Regions from separate parts of the Janthinobacterium sp. SUN137 genome, predicted to be linked through region 2. Evidence: predicted binding sites of a transcription regulator. Region 2 holds the regulator's gene; each other region holds the start of a gene.
What was found. The regulator sigma-54, encoded in region 2, starts transcription at its own class of promoters, with help from an activator protein. The targets are predictions, from matches to a motif close to TGGCANGNAANCTGCTTT.
Positions count from the first base shown of each region.

Region 1: urtA (urea ABC transporter substrate-binding protein) is a predicted target of sigma-54. The motif match lies at 2,674-2,691, and genes of this name have one in related genera.
Region 3: O3298_RS22015 (PEP-CTERM sorting domain-containing protein) is a predicted target of sigma-54. The motif match lies at 4,028-4,045, and genes of this name have one in related genera.

Region 1 covers NZ_JAPWHZ010000001.1:21,257-28,683, reverse strand. Annotated here, with positions in the region: gene O3298_RS00130 (DUF2760 domain-containing protein) at 1-460, opposite strand, end outside; gene O3298_RS00125 (transglutaminase family protein) at 716-1,315, shown strand; gene O3298_RS00120 (DUF4349 domain-containing protein) at 1,332-2,114, shown strand; gene O3298_RS00115 (hypothetical protein) at 2,192-2,386, opposite strand; gene urtA (urea ABC transporter substrate-binding protein) at 2,744-3,997, shown strand; gene urtB (urea ABC transporter permease subunit UrtB) at 4,066-5,667, shown strand; gene urtC (urea ABC transporter permease subunit UrtC) at 5,664-6,785, shown strand; gene urtD (urea ABC transporter ATP-binding protein UrtD) at 6,782-7,427, shown strand, end outside.
Region 2 covers NZ_JAPWHZ010000004.1:590,441-597,867, forward strand. Annotated here, with positions in the region: gene O3298_RS23115 (HAD family hydrolase) at 1-290, shown strand, start outside; gene lptC (LPS export ABC transporter periplasmic protein LptC) at 333-944, shown strand; gene lptA (lipopolysaccharide transport periplasmic protein LptA) at 970-1,551, shown strand; gene lptB (LPS export ABC transporter ATP-binding protein) at 1,551-2,306, shown strand; gene O3298_RS23135 (RNA polymerase factor sigma-54) at 2,311-3,789, shown strand; gene hpf (ribosome hibernation-promoting factor, HPF/YfiA family) at 3,859-4,221, shown strand; gene O3298_RS23145 (enoyl-CoA hydratase/isomerase family protein) at 4,350-5,435, shown strand; gene rapZ (RNase adapter RapZ) at 5,436-6,299, opposite strand; gene hprK (HPr(Ser) kinase/phosphatase) at 6,521-7,427, opposite strand, start outside.
Region 3 covers NZ_JAPWHZ010000004.1:347,728-355,154, forward strand. Annotated here, with positions in the region: gene O3298_RS22000 (type II secretion system F family protein) at 1-729, shown strand, start outside; gene O3298_RS22005 (type II secretion system F family protein) at 849-1,787, shown strand; gene O3298_RS22010 (tetratricopeptide repeat protein) at 1,799-2,881, shown strand; gene O3298_RS22015 (PEP-CTERM sorting domain-containing protein) at 2,951-3,940, opposite strand; gene O3298_RS22020 (hypothetical protein) at 4,152-4,526, opposite strand; gene O3298_RS22025 (hypothetical protein) at 4,689-5,000, shown strand; gene O3298_RS22030 (dodecin) at 5,041-5,247, opposite strand; tRNA gene O3298_RS22035 (tRNA-Thr) at 5,467-5,542, opposite strand; gene O3298_RS22040 (ClpXP protease specificity-enhancing factor) at 5,569-6,081, opposite strand; gene O3298_RS22045 (glutathione S-transferase N-terminal domain-containing protein) at 6,221-6,832, opposite strand; gene O3298_RS22050 (cytochrome c1) at 6,953-7,427, opposite strand, start outside.

The DNA of each region.
Region 1 (7,427 bases), on a different contig from region 2:
CGTTGCCCGTCAGGCGTACTTGCGCGGAATCAAAACCTTCCTGCAGCACGATGCGGCTGCCTTCGGCTTCCTGGCGCACGGCCTCGATGGTGAAGTATTCGCGCATGACCTTGGCGCAGCCTTCATGTACGACGCGGGCGGCCGCGCCGATGTCGGCATCGGCATGGCTGCCCAGGTTTTCCTGGGTAAAGTCGATTAATCGCGCTTCGCGTTGCAGCAAGGCCAGCAATTGCAGGGCGGCATCGGGCGTGGCTTCCTTCAAAATGACGGGCGCGGCGGCCGGCGTCGGCACGGGGGCGGGCGCCGGAGCCGGGGCCACTGGCGCCACCGGGGCGGCTTCGGGCAAGGACAGCTTTTCCACGCGGGCCGCATAGGCGGCGTCCGACAAGGTGCTGAAGAAGGCGCCGAAAGCCAGCGGGACTCGGCGCCAGAACGATGGGTGGGACGATGAAGTGCTCATAGGGAACTCGTTTCTCTGATCTGTAGGGAGGCGTCGGCGGCGGGGGCCGCTTCGCAAGGTAGTGCCATGTGCGGGGCCAACAGGGCCGGCTGCGTTTGCCCGCATGATACCAGCTACCGGGCCGCCGCCAAAGTCGCCGCCCCCCAGGCAGGCAGGCCGAAGCGTGGATTTTCTTTGTTCCTGCGCAAGGAAACGTTCGATTTCGTGCCGCTTCGACTAGAATCGCGCATTATCTTTTTGCATGACCTCGATGCCATGTCTACCGACTTTTCCCTGTACTTAGCCAGCAGCACTTACATCGACAGCGACCATCCGGCCGTGCGCGCCAGGGCGACCGCACTGGCGGAGGGCGCGGTGGGCGACGCCGCGATCGCGGCCCGCTGCTTGGCCTTCGTGCGCGACGAGGTCGCCCACAGCTGGGACTACCGGCGCAATCCCGTCACCTGCCGCGCGTCCGACGTCTTGCAGCATGGCACGGGCTACTGCTATGCGAAGAGCCATCTGCTGGCCGCGCTGCTGCGCGCCAACGGCATTCCTGCCGGCCTGTGCTACCAGCGCCTGGCCGTGGGCGAGGTGGGGCCGCCGTTCTGCCTGCATGGCTTGAATGCCGTGTATCTGCAAGAGTTTGGCTGGTACCGCATCGATGCGCGCGGCAACAAGCCCGGCGTCGCTGCCGCCTTCACGCCGCCACGGGAACAGCTGGCCTTTCCCGTGCTGGCGCCCGAAGAGCGCGACTTGCCGGAAATCTGGCCGGAACCGTTGCCGCAGGTGGTGGCGTCCTTGACTTGCCATGCGACCGTGCAGGATGTGGCGGCGCACTTGCCCGATATCGAATTGTTGCCGCTGCAAAAATAATCCAAAGAAAGAAATCATGAAAAAAATATCCATATGCCTGTTTGGACTGTTGCTGCTGGCCGGCTGCGGCAGCAAGGGCGAGAGCGGCGGGCAATCGAGCGCCGCGCGTCTCGATGGCAAGGAAAAGGGCAGCGAGTTTCTTGCCTATGAGCATAATGTCAGCGTCGATACGCACGAAGCGCAAGTGCGTCCCCTGTATGAAAAAGTGGTCGCCGCCTGCAAGGCCGATACGGAAAACGGCTGTCTGCTGCTCGATTCCAGCGTCGACAGCGGCCGCTACGTGCATGCGCGCATCAGCATGCGCGCCAAGCCGGCCGGCATCAAGAAGCTGGTCGCGCTGGTCGCGGCCGAAGGCGACGTCACCAGCCAGGGCACCAAGGTGGAAGACCTGGGCCGTCCGGTGCTCGACAGCAAGAAACGCCTGGAAATGCTCAAGCAATACCAGGCGCAGCTGCAAGACCTGGAAAAGCGCTCGGGCACCAACGTCGATGCCCTCATCAAGGTGACCAAGGAGCTGGCCACCGTGCAAGTGGAGCTGGAGCAGGCGACGGCCGCCAACGCGCTATTGATGCAGCGCATCGATACGGACTTGTTGAACGTGGCCATCAGCGCCGAAGGCAAGCAATCGTTCTGGCGCCCCGTCAAGCGCGCGCTGGGCAATTTCACGGAAAACCTGTCGGAAGGCGTGGCCAACGCCATCACGGCCATGGCCTACATCCTGCCGTGGCTGATCGCTTTCGTGCTGCTGTTCCCGCTGGGCCGCAAGGGCTGGCGCCGTTTGCGCGGCATCAAGCGCTAGGCGCGCGCCGCAGACGTGAACAGGGCCTGCGCGCGGCAGGCCCTGGAACGGCGTCACATGCTTGCCGCGCGGCTTGATCAGGCGCTGCGGTTCGCCGGGTTGGCAGACACGACTTCGGCCGCTTTTTTCGGACGTTTCTTGATATTGCTGCCCGTACTGCCTTCATCGTCGACCTTGACCTGGCTCGTGCTTACGCCGCCCGCCGGGGCCGTAGGTGTGGCACATGCGCTCAACAGCAACAGGGCGCACACGCCCGCGATCATATTTTTCATGAGTGAACTACCTAAGTGAGTTAAGTAAAGGGAAAGAAGCAAGTGCCACGCTGATTTCAGTTTACTTACGCCGCCAAGCAATGCGACATAAGAGAGTCACATCTTAGTGCGCTTATCAAGAAAGCTCAATTATTTTTTAGGTAATTGCATTATTGGCATTTCCTCGCCGTTTTTCCTGGAGAGGGCCCCCCCCCCCGGATTCCCCAGGAAGTGGCGCTGCCGCACCAAAACGGTGGGCCGCGCGCCACCCTTGCCGCCCAGTCCCCGCAACTCCAGGGCAATGTGCCTGGCATGCATTCTGCTTTAACAACATCGCAGGCCCAGCTCGACCCCCACGAACCCATCACAGGAGTCCCCATGTCACGACGCATCATCCTGAAAGCCGCCGCCGCCGGCGCACTGGCCCTGGCCACGTCCACTTATATGCAGGCAGCCCTGGCCGCCGACACGATCAAGGTGGGCATTTTGCACTCCCTGTCGGGCACCATGGCCATTTCCGAAACGTCGCTCAAGGATGTGGCGCTGATGACGATTGCCGAGATCAATGCCAAAGGCGGCGTGCTGGGCAAGAAGCTGGAAGCCGTCGTCGTCGATCCCGCGTCGAACTGGCCCTTGTTTGCGGAAAAAGCGCGCCAGCTGGTAGCGCAGGATAAAGTGGCTGTCGTGTTCGGTTGCTGGACGTCCGTGTCGCGCAAGTCGGTGTTGCCCGTATTCAAGGAACTCAACAGCCTGCTGTTTTACCCGGTGCAATACGAGGGCGAGGAGCTGGAAAAGAATGTGTTCTATACGGGCGCCGCGCCGAACCAGCAGGCGATACCCGCCGTGGAATACCTGATGAGCAAGGATGGCGGCGGCGCCAAGCGCTTTGTGCTGCTGGGCACGGATTACGTGTATCCGCGCACCACCAACAAGATCCTGCGCGCCTTCCTGAAAAGCAAAGGTGTCAAGGATAGCGACATCAGCGAGGTCTACACGCCGTTCGGCCATGCCGACTATCAAACCATCGTCGCCAACATCAAGAAGTTTTCCACGGGCGGCAAGACGGCCGTCATTTCCACCATCAATGGCGATTCCAACGTGCCGTTCTACAAGGAACTGGGCAATGCAGGCTTGAAAGCCACGGACGTGCCCGTCGTCGCGTTTTCCGTGGGCGAGGAAGAGTTGCGCGGCATCGATACCAAGCCGCTGCTCGGTCATCTGGCGGCCTGGAATTATTTCGAATCCGTCAAGAATCCCGTGAATACAGCCTTCATCAAGCAGTGGAAGGCGTATGCGGTGGCGCAAAAGCTGTCGAATGCGGGGTCGGTCGTGACGAACGACCCGATGGAAGCGACCTACGTGGGCATCCACATGTGGGCGCAAGCCGTGGAAAAGGCGAAATCGACGGAGACGGACAAGGTGATCGCCGCCATGGCGGGCCAGAGCGTCAAGGCGCCATCGGGCTTTACCCTGACCATGGATGCCACGAATCACCACTTGCACAAGCCCGTGATGATCGGCGAAATCAAGGCCGATGGGCAATTCAATGTCGTGTGGAAAACCAAGGAAGCAATACGCGCCCAGCCGTGGAGCCCGTTTATCAAGGGCAATGAGGGCAAGCAAAAGCTGTAAAAGCTACGCCGGCGCCATCGGGCCATGCGTCCGGTGGCGCCGACCATCAACGCTTTCCCGGGATATCAATGAGGCTATTCACATCGCTGCTGGTCTTCGCCTGCCTGTGCCTGTCGTCCATGGCGCAGGCTGCCATCCCTCCCGACCTGCTCAAGCCGCTGGCCGGCGACGATCCCGACGCCAGGGTCGCCGCCGTCGCGCAGATCGCCGCCCTTGCCACGCCCGAGGCCGCCCGTGTGCTGCAAGCCTTGCAGGACGACGCGTTATATGCCACGCCCGATGGCAAGGTGTATATCGTCGACGGCGAGCAGGCGCTTGACCCGGCGCTCGGCAAGAATGTGCCGCTGCCGGACGGCATCGATGGCGTGATGGTCAACAACCGCTTGCGCTCGGCCGTGGCAGGCGCCTTGTCGGGGCTGAAACTGCTGGCGCCGGAACGGGCCGAACGGCTGGCGGCCGCGCAAGCGTTGCAAAAGGCGGTTGATCCCGCGCAGCTTCCCTTGATCCGCGCGGCGCTGGCGCAGGAAAACGATGCTGAAATTACACAGATTTTGCAGGTGCTGATCGCCAGCGCCAACCTGCATGCGCCCGATGTCGCCACGCGCAAGGCCGCCGTGCAGGCGCTGGCCGGCAGCAGCGATGCGCGCCTGCTGCCCGTGCTGCAAGCCATGCTGGAGAAAGGGCCAGATGGCAAGGCCGGAGAGCCGGACGAGGCCGTGCAACTGGCCGCCATCGAGACCATGCGCCAGATCAAGGGACGAGTGGCGCGCATGGAGTTCGCCGGCAATGTGTTTTACGGCATTTCGCTGGGCAGCGTGCTGCTGCTGGCGGCCCTGGGCCTGGCCATCACGTTCGGCTTGATGGGCATCATCAACATGGCGCATGGCGAACTGCTGATGATAGGCGCTTACACGACGTATCTGTGCCAGCTGTTTTTCCGCAACTTCCTGCCCGGCGTGCAGGACTGGTATTTGCTGACCGCCTTGCCTGCCGCTTTTTTCGTCTCCGGCCTGGTGGGCGTAGTGCTGGAACGCACGGTGATCCGCTGGCTGTATGGCCGGCCGCTGGAAACCTTGCTGGCCACCTGGGGCATCAGCCTGATCCTCATGCAGGCGGTGCGCACGATCTTTGGCGCGCAAAACGTGGAAGTGGCCAATCCCGCCTGGATGTCGGGCGGCGTCACCGTGCTGGGCGGCCTCGTGCTGCCGTACAACCGCCTGGCCATCATCGTTTTTGCCATCGTTGTGGTGGTGGCCGTGTGGTTGATCTTGAACAAGACGCGACTGGGACTGTTCGTGCGGGCCGTCACGCAAAACCGGCGCATGGCCGATTGCGTGGGCGTGGCCACGGGCAAGGTGGACATGCTGACCTTCGGCCTCGGCTCCGGCATCGCCGGGCTCGGCGGCGTGGCCCTGTCGCAGCTGGGCAATGTGGGGCCGGACCTGGGCCAAAGCTACATCGTCGATTCCTTCATGGTGGTGGTGCTCGGCGGCGTGGGCCAGCTGGCCGGCACCGTGATCGCCGCGCTGGGCCTGGGCGAAGTCAATAAATTCCTCGAACCGGTGGCGGGCGCCGTGCTGGCGAAGATCGCCATTTTGATATTCATCATCATTTTCATCCAGCGCCGGCCGCAGGGCCTGTTTGCCATGAAGGGACGCAGCGTCGAATGATTACCTCCCATCAAATCAAGCCTGGCCTGTTCACGCGGCCTGTCTGGCTGGCGATTGCCGCCTGCACATTACTGGCGGCGTTGTTGCCGATTTTTAACCTGGCGTTTGCCGAAGGGCATGCCTTGCACGTGTCCGCTTACACGGTGGCGCTGGTGGGCAAGTTCATGTGCTACGCGCTGGCCGCGCTGGCGCTGGACCTCGTCTGGGGCTACACGGGCATATTGTCCCTGGGCCACGGCGTATTCTTTGCCCTGGGCGCGTATGCGCACGGCATGTATCTGATGCGCGCCATCGGCGACCAGGGCCAGTATCACAGCAGCTTGCCCGACTTCATGGTCTTTCTCGACTGGAAAACCTACCCCTGGTACTGGGCCTTCACGGAACATTTCTGGTATTGCATGGCCCTCGTCGTGCTGGTGCCGGGCGTGCTCGCCTTCGTGTTCGGTTACTTTGCGTTCCGCTCGCGCATCAAGGGCGTGTATTTTTCCATCATCACGCAAGCGATGACGTATGCCTTCATGCTCTTGTTCTTCCGCAATGACACTGGCTTTGGCGGCAACAACGGTTTCACGGACTTCAAGACGATCTTGGGCCACAGCATCACGGCGCCCGCCACGCGGGCCGTGCTGTTCCTGCTGACCCTGGCCTTCCTGCTGGCGGCCCTGGTGGGCGCGCGCGCCATCGTCCGCTCGAAGCTGGGCCGGGTGCTGCAGGGCGTGCGCGACAGCGAGGCGCGCTTGATGTTTCTCGGCTACAACCCGCTGTGGTTCAAGCTGTTCGTGTGGACCTTGTCGGCCGTGCTGTGCGGCATCGCTGGCGCCCTGTACGTGCCACAAGTGGGCATCATCAATCCGTCCGAGATGTCGCCGGCCAACTCCATCGAGATGGTCGTGTGGGTGGCCGTGGGCGGGCGCGGCACCTTGCTCGGCCCGATTCTGGGCGCCTTCACCGTCAACGGCTTGAAAAGCTGGTTCACGGCCGCCATGCCGGAACTGTGGCTGTTCGCGCTGGGCTTGCTGTTCATCGTCGTCACCCTGTTCATGCAGCAAGGCATGCTGGGCGTATTGAGCAAGCTCAAACGTAAAAAAGCCGCCGTCGTGGCAGAGGAGGCCGCATGAGTATCCGCATGTTGCCCGGCATGGCCAGCGCCGAAGCGGGCCCCACGTATGCGCGCGTGAAGGGCGAGGGCGTCGACACGACGCATGGCGCCATTTTGTATCTGGAAGATATCAGCGTGTCGTTCGACGGTTTCAAGGCCATCAACAAGCTCAGTCTCGATATTTCCGTGGGCGAATTGCGCTGCATCATCGGTCCGAATGGCGCGGGCAAGACGACGATGATGGACGTGATCACGGGCAAGACCCGGCCCACGTCCGGCACGGCCTGGTTCGGACAAACGATGAATCTGGCGACCATGACGGAAGCGCAGATCGCCCACTCGGGCATCGGCCGCAAGTTCCAGCGTCCCACCGTGTTCGAGCAGCACACGGTGTTCGACAACCTGGAACTGGCGATGAAGATGGACAAGCGCGTGGCACCCACCCTGTTTGCGCGCCTCACGTCCGAGCAGGCAGGCAAGATCGAAGCGGTATTGCGCTTGATCCGCCTCAACGGCCACGAAGCGCGGCCGGCCGGTTTGCTGTCGCACGGGCAAAAACAGTGGCTGGAAATCGGCATGCTGCTGATGCAGGAGCCGCAGCTGATTTTATTGGATGAACCGGTGGCCGGCATGTCGGATGCGGAAACGGCGCGCACGGCGG
Region 2 (7,427 bases):
ATGTGCACCAGGGCGGCCACGACAAGCTGACGCCGTTTCGCGAATTGCTGGCGCTGACGGGCTTGACGGAAGAGCAATGCGGCTATATCGGCGACGACGTCATCGACGCGCCCATCCTGAAACGCGTGGGCTTTGCCGTCAGCGTGCCGGGCGGGCGTCCGGAGGCGCAGGGCCTGGCACACCATGTGACGCAGGCCGGCGGCGGCCGCGGCGCGGTGCGCGAGATCTGCGAATTCCTGCTGCGCGCCCAGGACAACTATGCGCGCGTCATGGCGCCGTTCCTGGAGTGAGGCGCGCCGCCTCGCCAGTGACCTTTGAAAGAGTGAAGCCCTATGCGTAAGCCAGGAGGCGCCCATCGCTGGCGCATGATTTTTACCGTGCTGGGCGCGGTTGTCGTCGCGCTGGGCAGCTTTTGGCTGCTCGAGGTGATGAACAAGAATGGCCAGGACATCACGGCCAGCAAGCATCTGGATGAACCTGACTATTTCATCACCAATTTCAGCCTGGTGCGCATGGATTTGACGGGTAAACCCAGCTATATCGTGTCGGGCACCAAGCTCACGCATTATCCGCTGGACGACTCGTCCGATATCGACCAGCCCTTCGTGCGCAAGCTCACGCCAGGCATGCCGCCGATGAACATGAATGCGGAACTGGCGCATATCGACCAGGATAATACCCGGCTGCAACTGCACCGCAAGGTCGTGATCGACCGCGTGGCCAGTCCGAAGGCGCAGAACCTGACGGTCAAGACGGAAGCGCTGACGGTGTTCCCGGACGAGGAAAGAATGGAAACGGATGTGCCTGTCGATATCCTGACGGGCGCCTCGCGCATCAATGGCGTCGGCATGAAGGCGAATAACGCCACCGGCGTCGTGGAAGTGCAGAATGCGCTGCGCATGGTCCTCCCGCCGAAACCGCGCCCGGCCGCGGCGGCAAAATGACAGAATGAAACAAGGAAACCATATTATGAAGAACATCTTGCTGTTGACCGTATTTTCGCTGGCCATCATGGGCGTGGCGCATGCCGAGAAGGCCGATTCCGAGAAGGAAGCCGTCATCACGGCACGCAGCGGCCACGTCGATGACATCAAGCAGGTGCGCACCCTGACGGGTGACGTCGTGCTGGTCAAGGGTACCCTGACCATGAAGGCGGGCCGGGCCCTGATCACGGAAGACCCGCAAGGCTACCAGTTCATCACCTTCTGGGCCGATCCCGGCAAGCTCGCGACCTTCCGCCAGAAGCGCGATGGCGCGGGCGACCTGTGGGTCGAAGGCGAAGCGGAGCGCGTGGAATACGACAACAAGACGGAAGTGGTGAAACTGTTTTCCAGAGCCAAGCTGACGCGCCTGGAAGGGGCGAAAGTCACCGATGTGGCCAACGGCGCCTTCATCTCGTATGACAGCCGCAAGGAAGAATTTGCGATGGAAAATTCCAACAGCGGCACCAGCACCGCCGATGGCGGCAGCGTGCGCATGGTGATCCAGCCGAAGACCAAGGCGCCGGCAGCGGAGAAAGCGCCGGCCACGCCCGCGCCAGGAAAGAAATAATGGAAAATACACGTTGCGGCAGCACCCTGATCGTTCGCGGGTTGCAAAAAACCTATGGCAAGCGGCAAGTCGTGCATGATGTCTCGCTGCAAGTCGAATGCGGCGAAGTGGTGGGCTTGCTGGGCCCGAACGGCGCCGGCAAGACCACCTCGTTCTACATGATCGTCGGCCTGGTGCCTTCCGATGGCGGCAGTATCGATATCAGCGGCGTGGATATCTCCAGCCTGCCGATCCACCGCCGTGCGCAGATGGGGCTGTCCTACCTGCCGCAGGAAGCGTCCGTCTTCCGCAAGCTGACGGTGGAAGACAATATCCGCGCCGTGCTGGAAATCCAGACCGTCGAAGGCCGTCCGCTGACGAAGGCCGAGATCGAGGAGCGGCTGGATAAATTGCTGGCCGACTTGCAGATTGAAAAGCTGCGCGAGAACCAGGCGCTGTCCCTGTCCGGTGGCGAACGCCGCCGCGTGGAAATCGCCCGCGCGCTGGCCACCGATCCCCGTTTCGTGCTGCTCGACGAGCCGTTCGCCGGCGTCGATCCGATCGCCGTGATCGAGATCCAGCGCATCGTGCGTTTCTTGAAGGAGCGCAATATCGGCGTGCTGATTACCGATCATAATGTGCGCGAGACGCTGGGTATTTGCGACCGTGCCTACATCATCAACCAGGGCTCGGTGCTGGCGTCGGGACGCCCCGACGACATCATCGCGAACGAGTCGGTACGCCGGGTCTATCTGGGCGAACACTTCCGCATGTAAGCCAATGAAACAATCATTGCAGCTGCGCACTTCGCAGCACCTGGCACTGACGCCGCAGTTGCAGCAATCGATACGCCTGTTGCAATTGTCTACCCTGGAATTGCACCAGGAACTCGAGCAATTGCTGACAGACAATCCCTTGCTCGAACGCCTCGATGATCCGCTCGACCGCTCGCTGCGCCTGCTGTCCGACGGGGCCTTGAGTTCCACGGCCGCGCCGACCGAAGCGCCGCCTCAGCCGCCAGGCCAGGAGGCGCCTGCGGCGCCGGCCGAAGCGGAAGCGTTTGACGGCGAGGGGGGCGACAGCCCGGCCGCCGCGGATGGCGGCGACAGCGACTGGAGCGAGGCAAGCCGGGGCAAGGCGCCCGACGACGAAGATTCGCGTCCGCAATTGGAGGCCCATCACTGCACCCTGCGCGAACACCTGATGGAGCAGATGCGTGTGACGGTGCTCGAATTGCGCGACCGCGCGCTGGTCGAGCTGATCATCGACGCGCTTGACGACAATGGCTACCTGGAAGAGTCGCTCGACGACATCCTGGCGCGCCTGCCGGAAGAGCTGGAAATCGACGCCGACGAGATGCGCACGGCCTTGTCGCTGCTGCAAAGTTTCGATCCGCCGGGCGTGGGCGCGCGCAACGCGTCCGAATGCCTGGCCCTGCAAATCAAGCGCTTGCCGCACATCGCCATGGTGACGCGGCGCATGGCCCTCGTGATCGTGGAAAAGCACCTGGCCTGGTTTGCCCAGCGCGATTTCAACAAGCTGAAAAAAGCCCTCGATTGCGACGATGAAGACTTGCGCGAAGCGCAGACGGTGATTCGCCAGTGCAATCCGCATCCGGGCGCCGTGTTCGCCTCGGACGTCTCCGATTACGTGGTGCCCGACGTCGTCGTCAAGCGCGCGCGCAATGGCTGGCAAGTCACCCTGAACAACGACGTCATGCCGCGCCTGCGCGTCAACGCCATGTACGCCAACTTGCTCAAGCAGGGCAAGGGGGAGGGCGCCATGGGTGCACAGTTGCAGGAAGCCAAGTGGCTGATCAAGAATATGCGCCAGCGCTTCGACACGATCCTGCGCGTGGCGCAGGCGATAGTAGAAAGACAAAAGAACTTTTTCTCGCATGGGGCCGTTGCCATGCGCCCCCTTGTGCTCCGTGAAATAGCTGATACACTGGGTTTACACGAGAGTACTATCTCGCGGGTAACAACTCAAAAGTACATGCTGACCCCGCACGGCATGTTCGAGTTGAAATATTTCTTTGGTAGCCACATCGCCACCGAAGCGGGGGGCGAAGCGTCATCGACGGCGATACGGGCATTGATCGTGCAACTGACAGGAGCAGAAGACCCTAAAAATCCTTTATCCGACAGTAAGATTGCGGACATGCTGGGGGAACAAGGCATGGTGATTGCGCGACGTACTGTTGCCAAATACCGGGAAGCATTAAAAATTCCGCCAGTGAGCCTGCGTAAGTGTTTGTAAGTTTTTTTCGGTTCCTCTGCGGGCCGGATAGGATGGACCGCACGAACCCGATCATCTTTAGGAGTGTGTATGAATCTCACCATCAGCGGACATCATCTCGAAGTGACACCAGCCATCCGTGAATACGTACAAACGAAGCTGGAGCGCGTGAAACGTCATTTCGATCAAGTCATCGATATCGCCGTGATTCTGACCGTGGATAACCTCAAAGAGAAAGAAAAACGTCAAAAGGCTGAAGTCAACCTGCGTTTGAGCGGCAAGACTGTCTATGTGGAAAGCTTGGCGCACGACCTGTACGCCGCGATCGATACCCTGATCGACAAGCTCGATAGGCAAGTGATGAAATACAAAACCAAAGTGCAAGGGCACGGTAAAGAGGCGATCAAGCATCTGCCAGACAACTCCGAGGAGGAAGCCGTCGTCGCCGTCTAAGGCCACCCGCTTCCAGCAGTTGTGATCAACTAAGGGCGCACATTGCGCCCTTTTTTGCGCCCAGCGGAACGCAATGTTCCCCGCGCAGGCATTAGAATATTCGCACTTTCACTTCTTTCTAGCCTGCCATGAGCGACTTCGTCCAGACTTCCATCGGCAACCGCACCGGGCACATCGTGCTCGACCGTCCGAAAGCCTTGAATTCCCTGTCGCTGGAGATGGTGCGCGCGCTGAGCGCGGCCCTGCTGGCCTGGCGCGACGATCCGCAGGTGGACGCCGTCGTGATCCGCTCCAGCAGCGACAAGGCCCTGTGCGCCGGTGGCGACATCCGTTTCTTTTACGATGCGGGTCTGGCCACGCCGCAAGGCGGCAGCGCCTTGCTGGAAGATTTCTTTACGGAAGAATATGCTTTAAATCATTTAATTCATTTCTACCCGAAACCGTATATCGCTGTGATGGATGGCGTGGTGATGGGCGGCGGCATGGGCGTGGCGCAAGCCGGGCCAGGCAACCGCTTGCGCATCGTGACGGGCCGCACGCGCATGGCCATGCCGGAAGTCAATATCGGTCTGTTTCCGGACGTGGGCGGCAGTTATTTCCTGTCCCGCCTGGCCGGCCAGCTGGGCCTGTACCTGGGCTTGACGGGCTTGACGATCAACGCGGCCGACGCCCTGTACACGGGCCTGGCCGATGTCTACCTGCCTGAAGCGCAGATGGGGGCGCTGCTGGACCTGTTTGAATCGACGCCGGGCGAGGCCTTGCCGGTGGCCATCAAGGCGCTGGCGGCGCCATTCCAGGCCGAGGCAGGCGTTTCTCCCCTGGCCACGGCGCGCGCGGCGCTGGACCGCCATTTCAGCGCGGGTTCGGTGGCGGCCATCATGGCTTCGCTGGCGCAGGATGACAGCGCGTTCGCCGCCAAGGCGCTGGCGGCCATGCGCCTGCGTTCGCCCCTGATGATGTCGGTGACCCTGGAATTGCTGCAGCGGGGCGCCCACCTGGGCGTGGCCGATTGCCTGCGCCTGGAGCGCACAGTCGTGCGCCACAATTTCGAACATGGCGAAGTGCTCGAGGGCGTGCGCGCGCTGGTGGTCGACAAGGACAATGCGCCCCGCTGGAACCCCGCCAGCCTGGACGAAGTCGATACAGCCATGGTGGCGCGCTTCTTTGCCCCCGTCTGGCCGGCTGCGGCGCATCCGCTGCGCCACCTCGATTAATTAGCTGCGCTCGCGGTGGCGCAGTACCACGCGCTCGTTGGGGCCGAAATATTGTGCCAGCCGCTCCGCCATGTACACGGAGCGGTGCTGGCCGCCCGTGCAGCCGAGGGCTACCGTCAGGTAGCTGCGGTTGTCGGACTTGAATGACGGCAACCATTTTTCGATGAAGGCACGGATATCGGCCAGCAGTTCCAGCGCGCTCGGCTGCGCGTCGAGGAAGGCGATCACGGGCGCGTCGCGGCCGTCGAGGGGGCGCAAGGCCAGGTCGTAATAGGGATTCGGCAAGGCCCGCACGTCGAAGACGAAATCGGCGTCCAGCGGCACGCCCAGCTTGAAGGCGAACGATTCGAAGAACAGGGTCAGCGGCGCGCGTTCGGAGGCGACGATATCCTTGATCCAGGCACGCAGCTTGTTGGCGCTCAGTTCCGACGTGTCGATCACATGGCCCAGCTGTTCGATGGTCGACAGGCGTTCGCGCTCTTCCGAAATGCACTCGATCAGGGTGCGGCGGCTGGCCGGATTCTGGTTCGGACGCAATTCGTGCGACAGCGGATGGCTGCGCCGCGTTTCCGAGAAGCGGGCCACCAGCGAATGCGTGGTGGCTGTCAGGAACATGACCTTGACGTCGTGCCCCTGGTCGCGCAGCAGGGCCACATTGTGCGGCAGGCTGGTCAGCGACTCGGCGCTGCGCGCATCGACGGCGACGGCCAGTTGCGGTGTACCTTCGTCGAGCAGGGTCTGCACCAGGCTGGGCAGCAAGGCCGGTGGCAGGTTGTCGACACAATAGTAACCGGTATCTTCCAGCACATTGAGCGCGACGGATTTACCGGAGCCGGATATTCCGGTGATAAGGACGATATGCATAGCCCGATCATACAATAAAGACCGGCGCTCCGCTCCCAAGGCAACTATCTTTACAAATTATTGCAATTTCGACTGTAGTATTGGTTAAACAAAAGAGGGCGTGCTTCTTGCAGATTAATCCCCGCTGATTGCCAATCTCTGGTGTAGCAGGGAATTCACGCAGCACTGCTGCGTGCCTGCGCAATGGAGTTCGCCCTTGCAAGGGCGAACTCCATTGCAGACTAGTCACCACTCATTGCTAATCTCTGCCGTTCCATGAACTCCTGCAAGGTATCGATGCCGCGCAGTTGCAAAATCGTATTGCGTACGGCCGCTTCCAGCAGCACGGCGATGTTGCGGCCGGCGGCGACGGGGATGACGACCTTGCGTACGGGCAAGCCCAGCACGTCTTCCGTGGGGAACAGGAAAGGCAGGCGTTCGACTTCTTCTTCCAGCGCGTTGCGGCGCACGAGGTGCACGATCAGTTTCAGACGCATCTTGCGGCGCACGGCCGTTTCGCCAAAGATGGCCTTGATATCGAGCAAGCCCAGTCCCCGCACTTCCAGCAGGTTTTGCAGCAGGGGCGGGCAGCGGCCTTCGATCATATTGGGCGCGATGCGCGAGAATTCGACGGCGTCGTCGGCCACCAGGCCGTGGCTGCGCGAGATCAGCTCCAGCCCCAGCTCGCTCTTGCCCAGGCCCGAGTCCCCCGTGATCAGCACGCCCACGCCCAGCACGTCCATGAACACGCCATGCATGATGATGCGCTGCGCCAGTTTTTTCGACAGGTAGACGCGCAGGAAGTCGATCACTTGCGCGGCCGGCAGCGGGGTGGAGAACAGGGGAATGTTTTGTTCGTCGCAGATGGCGAGGATGTCGGGCGGCGTTTCCAGCCCTTGGGCGATGATCAGCGCGGGCGGGCCGCCGGCGATCAGTTCGCCGATCACGTGGGTGCGCGTGTTGACCTTCAGGCGCTGGTAATAATTGATTTCCTGGTGGCCGAAGACCTGGATGCGGCCCGGATGGATCAGGTTCAAGTGGCCCACCTGGTCGGCGGCCGACGAGACGTCGCCCGAGATCAGGCGCTCGCCGCCGGGGAAGCCGGCGAACCAGCCCAGTTGCAGACTTTCACGATTATCGTCGTACAGG
Region 3 (7,427 bases), 240 kb from region 2:
GACCACCTGCTGCTGCAATCGGGCTTGTCCTGGTCGGTGGCGCAGTTCCTGGGCGGCGCGGGCGGCTTGCTGCTGCTGGCACTGCTGTGGCTGGCCATCTGGCCCATGCCGCTGCCGGGCGCCTTGCTGCTGCTGGGCGTGGCGGGCGGCGGGCCGTGCATGGTCGTGCTGCGCGCGCGCGCGGCGCGGCTGAAAAAGATCGAGGCGCAATTGCCGGAAGCGGCCGATTTCCTGGCCCGCGCGCTGCGCGCCGGGCACTCGTTTTCGAACGTGCTGCAGATGGTGGGCGATGAACTCAATGAGCCGATCAGCGGCGAATTCAAGATGGCGCACGAAGAGATCAATTACGGCGTGCCGAAGAACGAGGCGCTGCAGAACCTGGCCGCGCGCATCCCGCTGACGGACTTGCGCTACCTCGTCATCGCCGTGCTGGTGCAGCGCGAATCGGGCGGCAATCTGGCCGAAGTGCTGGTCAGCATCGCGCGCATCATCCGCGCCCGTCTGAAGCTGCTGGGGCAGGTGCGCGTGCTGTCGGCCGAGGGGCGCATGTCGGCCTGGGTGCTGGGGCTGATGCCGGTGGTGATGATCGGCGTGATGGCGCTGGTCAACCCGCAATACATCAGCCTGCTGTGGACGGATCCCAGCGGCATCAAGCTGCTGTGGTACGCGGCCGGCATGGTGGCGCTGGGTGTCGTCTGGATGCGCAATGTCATCCGCATCCGCATCTAAGAGATCGCCTGAAAAAAAGTCCATGGCGTTGTTGCGTCGCCTTGTCGTACTGTCGTACTGCCTTCGGCGACACGCCTAGCCCTGAACGTTTTGTCAGTCGATCAATCGGAGGAAATGCCATGACTGGCCCGCAACTGCTGTTTCTGTTGATCGTTTTCGCCGTGGTGGTGGCGCTGGCCTTGCTGGCGTGGCTGATCTTCTTTCCCGGCGCCTTGCGCCAGCGCCTGTTCGGTTCCATGGCGCCGGCCGCCAGCGAGGCGGTGGCCGACACGGGCTGGGTGGAGCGCGTGGCGCGCGTGGCGCAGCCGTTCAGCAAGCTGTCGCTGCCGGAAGAGGGCTGGGAGCGCTCGCCACTGCGCACGCGCTTCATGAACGCGGGCTGGCGCCAGGCCAGCGCGCCGGCCCTGTACTTTGCGGCCAAGACCGTGCTGGCCCTGCTGTTTCCCACCGTACTGGGGCTGTATGCGGCCAGCGCCATGGCGGCGCAGCTGCGCAGCGTGCTGCTGTTGCTGCTGTGCGTCAGCGCCACCGTCGGCTATTACCTGCCGAACCTGGTGCTGGCCAGCACGGCCAAGCGGCGCCAGCGCGACATCTTTGAAAACATCCCCGACGCGCTCGACTTGCTGACCGTGTGCGTGGAAGCGGGCCTGAGCCTGGAGCGCGCGCTGGTGAAGGTGTCGGGCGAAATCCACATCAAAAGCGTGGTGCTGGCGCAGGAATTGCAGCTGGTGCTGATGGAAATGCGCGCCGGCTTTTCCAAGGAAAAGGCGCTGCGCAACCTGGCCTTGCGCAGCGGCGTGGAAGATGTCGACACCCTCGTCGCCATGCTGATCCAGTCGGAACGCTTCGGCACCAGCATGGGCGACTCGCTGCGCGTGCACTCGGAAAATCTGCGCGGCAAGCGCAGCCTGCTGGCCGAGGAGGCGGCCGCGAAGATCGCCTTGAAACTGCTGTTCCCGCTGATCTTTTGCGTCTTTCCCACCCTCATGCTGGTACTCATGGGGCCGGCCGTGATCGAAGTCTATCGCGTGCTCGTGCCGGCCATGGCCAACCGCTGAAAGGAGCTACCATGCGCTTGACGATTTCCCGCCTGGCCACCGCCTGTGCCTGCCTGGGCCTGGCCGCCTGTACCACGCCGCCGGCCCACGCGCCGCTGCCGCAGTGGCCGGACGCCGATGCCGCCTATGCGGCGGGGCGCCAGCATTTCGAGCGGGGCGACTTGCCGGCCGCGCAAGCGGCCTATGCGCAAGCCTTGCGCGCCGCGCCGCGCCATGTGAATGCGCGCAACGGCCTGGCCGTGCTGTACGCGCAGCGGGGCGAGCACGATGCGGCGATCGCCCAATGGCTGGCCCTGACGCAGGAGGCCGGTGCGCCGCAGCCGTGGCAGGCGTATCTGTTCAGCAATCTCGGTCGCGCCTACTATTTGCGCGGGCGCGATGCACAAGCGTTGACTGCGCTGGAACAGGCGTGTCTGCTCGATCCGCTCAATGCGCTGGCCTGGCAGCACCTGGCGCAAGTGCTCGAACGGCTGGGACAGCACGCGCGCGCGGCCGTCATGCGGCGCCAGGCGCAGAGCCTGCAGGAACATGATTTACGGAGCGACATGGCCGTCTTGCGCAACGCGGCGCCGCCGCCGGGCGCGCCCGCGGCCGCGGCCGCGCCGCTGCCGGATGCGCCCGCCATGGCGCGCATCGAGATCACGCAAGGCGACGGCATGGCCCGCTTGCAGCGCGTGCCGGCCGCCGTGCGCAGCGTGCCCGCTGTCACGGCCGGGCGGTCCATGCCGGCTCCTGTCTCGCCCCGCCCGCGCCTGGAAATTGTGAATGGCAACGGCGTGCCTGGCCTGGCCGCCGCCCTGGCGCGCAGCTTGGCCGGCGCTCCCGTGCAAGTGGTGCGCCTGGCCAATGAAACCGGCTTCCAGGTGGCGCGCACGCGCGTCGAGTACCGGCCCGCGCAGGAGCAGGCGGCGCGCCAGCTGGCGCGCCAGTTGGGAACGCAGGTGCAAACCCAAGTAGAAACCCAGGCCGGCGACTGCCCCGCCAGCGAGCTGCGCCTGGTACTGGGGCGCGATTTGAGCGATCCGGCCATGCTGCACCGTTACTATGTGCAGCAATTGCAGCTGGCGCGCCAGGCGCTGGCACGGCTCGGTTAAAACGTCTTGAGCGGCATAGAAAAACGCGGCGCCTTGGCGGGCGCCGCGTGTTTTTCATGCTGCGGATGATTACGGCTGGCGGCGCCGCGTAAAAGCCAGGGCCGCCAATCCCATGCCCAGCAGGAACAGCGTGCCCGGCTCCGGTACCGCAAGCGGCGGATCGATGACGACGATATCGGTGCGCGTGGACTTGGAAAAATTCAGGGTGTAACTGCCGGCCGGCAGGGCGAAATTCGAGGTCAGGGAAAACATCGCGAAGCCATTCGTGAAGGCGCGCCCCGTGGCGGGGTCGTTGGTGCCGGCCGTCATGTTCAGGCTGAACGGGTCGAGGCTGCCGGCGCCATGGTTGCCATTGATGTCGCTGCCATTGTTGGCATCGCCATCGGGCGCGAACTGGAAGATCACGCCATCGGCGTTCGCGTGCGACAGGCAGCCGGCGGGGCTGGAACTGTTGCACGAGATATTGAAGATATCCATGATCGACACGTTCGACTTGTCGCCCATGGTCGTCACGCTGGTGCGCAGGTCGCGCCGTCCCATGAAGCTGAAGGTGATGAAGCCGGCGCTCGACAGGGTCAGGTTGACGGAGCCGGTCAGCGTGTCGCCGGCCGTGGCCGTGGCGGCGCCGATCGTGTTGCGCTGTGCTTCCGCCACGGCGCTCACGCTGGCGCCGCCATTGAGCATGTTGCCGAAGGCATGCGCATCGCCGCGGGCAAATTCCAGGGTGGAACTGGGGCTGGGCGCGTAGTGGTTTTGCGGCAAGCCGCTGCAGCCGCCGCCCGAGCACACTTGCAGCACGTCGGCGTTGGCGGCCGGGCCCGTATTGACGGCGCGCGGATTGACGGCCACGCCGCCTTCGAAAAAAGCGCTGTCGCTGGCATTGCGGTTGGCGCCGGCCAGCGACAGCGCACCGGCGCTGGTGGTGATGCGGAAATTGTTCAACTCATTGACGGCCAGGCCGTACGCGCCGGCCTGTGCCTGGCCGCTGGCCAGCAGGCTCGCCGCCGCCAGTGCGCCCAGCCAGCCCAGGGTCTTGCTTCGTGTGTGATCAACGTTCATCGCAGCCTCTTGTCGTGGTCAGTCTCGGAAAATCCGGGGGACAAAGAATCCAGAATGACTTGCCTGGATTCATCTCGTAGACAGGGATAAGCAGCTTGCGTGCCACACAAAAATATCACAAGAAATCAAGTGCTTGCGCAAAGCGGACTGAGCTGGATGAAGTGAAGTGTAAGAAAGGCCGACGCCGCTTGGCGGGCGCCGTCGGCCAGCCTCAGGTGCCCCGGTGATAGCCCAGGTGGCCGCCCGAATTGCGTGCGCAGCCGCAACCGATGCGCGCCACTTCCTCGCCTTCCGTCAATTTCCAGTTGGTAATCGTCGTGTGATTCCAGTCGATGTCGCTTTTCTTGACAGGTTTGACCGTCAAGATGCGTGCTTCCGCATCCGTGTACTCCATCAGCTCTTCGTCGTCGGCGATGTCGAAATGGCGGTGGATCAGGGAAATGCCGAAGCGGTCGAGCGCGCCGTAGCGTTGCAGCACGTCGCGCAGCTCGCGAAAGCAGGCCAGATCGTCGGGCAGCAGCGGATTGACGGCGGAAATATCGGCGACGGGTTGCCATTGCATGGCGTGGATGTTCAGGCTGTGCATGATAGGCTCCTGTGCCCCATGATGATAGGCCCAGGCTGCCGGAGGGGCGCCGGCACGCCTGGCGAAATGCCCATCGTGGACGCAAAGCCGCTGCGGCGCTTGCGCCGTATCAAAGGTGCGGCACATCGCCTCTCGTCCGATCATTGCCCGGTAAAATAGGCCATGGCAAACAAAACCCCCACCTTCCCCGGCGCGCGCACGGGCCGCGGCCAGGTCCTGGCCGTGCTGCTGTCGAATCGCGACCAGTCCGGCGCCGAACCGCTGCAAGGCCGCGTCTCGCTGGCCGCCATCGTCAAGGCATTGAAACGCAAATATCACTGGCCGATCGAGACGCACAGTTTTCCCGCCAACACGCAGGATGGCCGCGCCAGCTGGGCGACCGTCTACAGCTTGCCGGACAAGGTCATCGAAACCGCGCTGGAGGCCGGCGGCCGGGAGTGGCTGGAGAGCCGGGGAACGGCCGGGCGGCGCTGAGCGCGCCGCCTGCCTTACTCGATCCCTTTACTCGATCCCTTTATTCGAGCCGGAAGCCGACCTTGAGCGTGACCTGGAAGTGCGCCACCTTGCCATCGACGATATGGCCGCGCGAATCGGTCACTTCATACCAGTCCATGTGCTTGACCGTCAGCGCCGCCTTGGCAATGGCATCGCGTATCGCCTGATCGCTGCTCTCGGTCGACGTGCCGACCAGTTCGATCAGCTTGTAAGTGTGTGCGGACATGATATTTCCCCAGGTAGGCAAGCCAGACATCGGGAGCCTGCTTTGCGCAAGCACGTGCTCATCTTGCGCCTAAATGTGCGGGACGTCATGGCGCGGTGCAGCAATGCGTCAGCCTGGATGACGATGCGTGCCAGTGTTCCGGATGGCTTCCGCGGGCGTGGGAAAAGAAAAAAGGGCTACCAGCCGAAGCGGGTAACCCTTTGATTTACTGCTGAATTCTGGTGCCGACTGCCGGTTTCGAACTGGCCACCTGATGATTACAAATCAACTGCTCTACCAAATGAGCTAAGTCGGCAAAAACTGCGCGTTGCGAATTATACGCTATTTAATGCGTGTCAGGGTCGGACGGCCGCCTTTTTTTGGTGGCTCGTCGTCGCCAGGCGTGGCGTTGTCGCGTTGTTCGGGGGAGCTGGTCGGCACGGACGACAGGGTGGGACCGCTGGCGGCGGGGGCGAGCACGGGCGGCGGGACGTCGGCGGAGGCCGGGCTGTCCGTCGGTTGCGCGTCCGGGTCATCGTTGCCCAGCACGGGCTCGAAGGCCATGCCCTGGCCGTTTTCGTTGGCGTAGATGGCCATCACGTTGTCGACCGGCACGTAGATTTCGCGCGAGACGCCACCAAAGCGGGCGTGGAAGCGGATGGCGTCGTTGTCCATCTTCAGGCCGCTGGTGGCGCCGAAGCTGATGTTGAGCACGATTTCGCCCTTTTTCACGTATTCCATCGGTACCGTGGTGCGCGAATCGACTTTGACCGCGAGATAAGGCGTGTAGCCGCTGTCGGTGCACCATTCGTAGATGGCGCGCAGCATATAAGGTTTGGTTGAGATTTCAGACATGGTAGGCACGGTGAGGCGGGAGCGCCCCCGTCAGCATGAGGCGAGCGCACCGGTAGTTCAAAAGACTGGGACAGCGCAAAAAGCAACTTTAACATATGCCCCAAGATATCCCGGCAGGCGCGGCCTGCCGGGATTATCTTTAGCGGCGCATGACCTTTTCGGAAGGGGTCAGCGCTTCGATGTACGCAGGACGCGAGAAGATGCGTTCGGCGTATTTCATCAGCGGTGCGGCCGTCTTCGACAGTTCGATGCCGTAGTGGTCCAGGCGCCACAGCAGCGGCGCGACAGCCACGTCGAGCATCGAGAATTCGTCGCCCAGCATGTACTTGTTTTTCAGGAACAGCGGCGCCAGGGTCGTCAGGCGGTCGCGGATTTCCGCGCGTGCCTTGTCGTGGGCCTTGTCGTTGCTCTTGGCGCGTTCGCTTTCCAGCACGTGCACGTGCACGAACAGTTCTTTTTCGAAATTGAACAGCATCAGGCGCGCGCGGGCGCGCATCAGCGGATCGGCCGGCATCAGTTGCGGATGCGGGAAGCGCTCATCGATGTACTCGTTGATGATGTTCGATTCATACAGGATCAGTTCGCGTTCGACCAGGATAGGCACCTGGCCATACGGATTCATGGTCGAAATGTCTTCCGGTTTGTTGAACAGGTCGACGTCGCGCACTTCGAAGTCCATGCCTTTTTCAAACAGGACCAGGCGGCAGCGTTGCGAAAATGGGCAGGTTGTACCCGAATAGAGAACCATCATTTTTTATAGTTCCTTAGAAACAAAGGGGGTGAAGCCGCGAACGGCTCACCCCAGGTCGCTTGTCCACTCATGCGGACAACGCAGAAACAGGCATAAACCGGCCTATGGCCGGCGCCTCACTTATTTGACTTCCTTCCAGAACGACGCGTTAAGGCGCCATGCCAGCAGAGCAAAGACCGACAGGAACAGCAGCACCCACACGCCCAGGCGCTTGCGTGTTTGCTGTGCCGGTTCGGCCATCCACTCCATGTAGCCGACCAGGTCGGCTACCGCATTGTCATACTCGATCTTGTTCAACGTACCTGGCTTGACCTGCTCGAAGCCGGCAAATTTGTGGATCTTCTTGCCAGCTTCGTGCGGATCATTCTCTTCCACGAACTTGGCAGACTGGACACCTTGCAATTCCCATAATACATGCGGCATGGCAACATTCGGCACGACCATGTTGTTCCAGCCGGTCGGACGAGTGTCGTCTTTATAGAACGTACGCAGGTAAGTATACAGGTAGTCGCCGCCTGTGCCAGCGGAAGATGATTTCGCGCGCGAAATTACCGACAAATCCGGCGGTACGACGCCAAAGAAGGCCTTGGCGTCC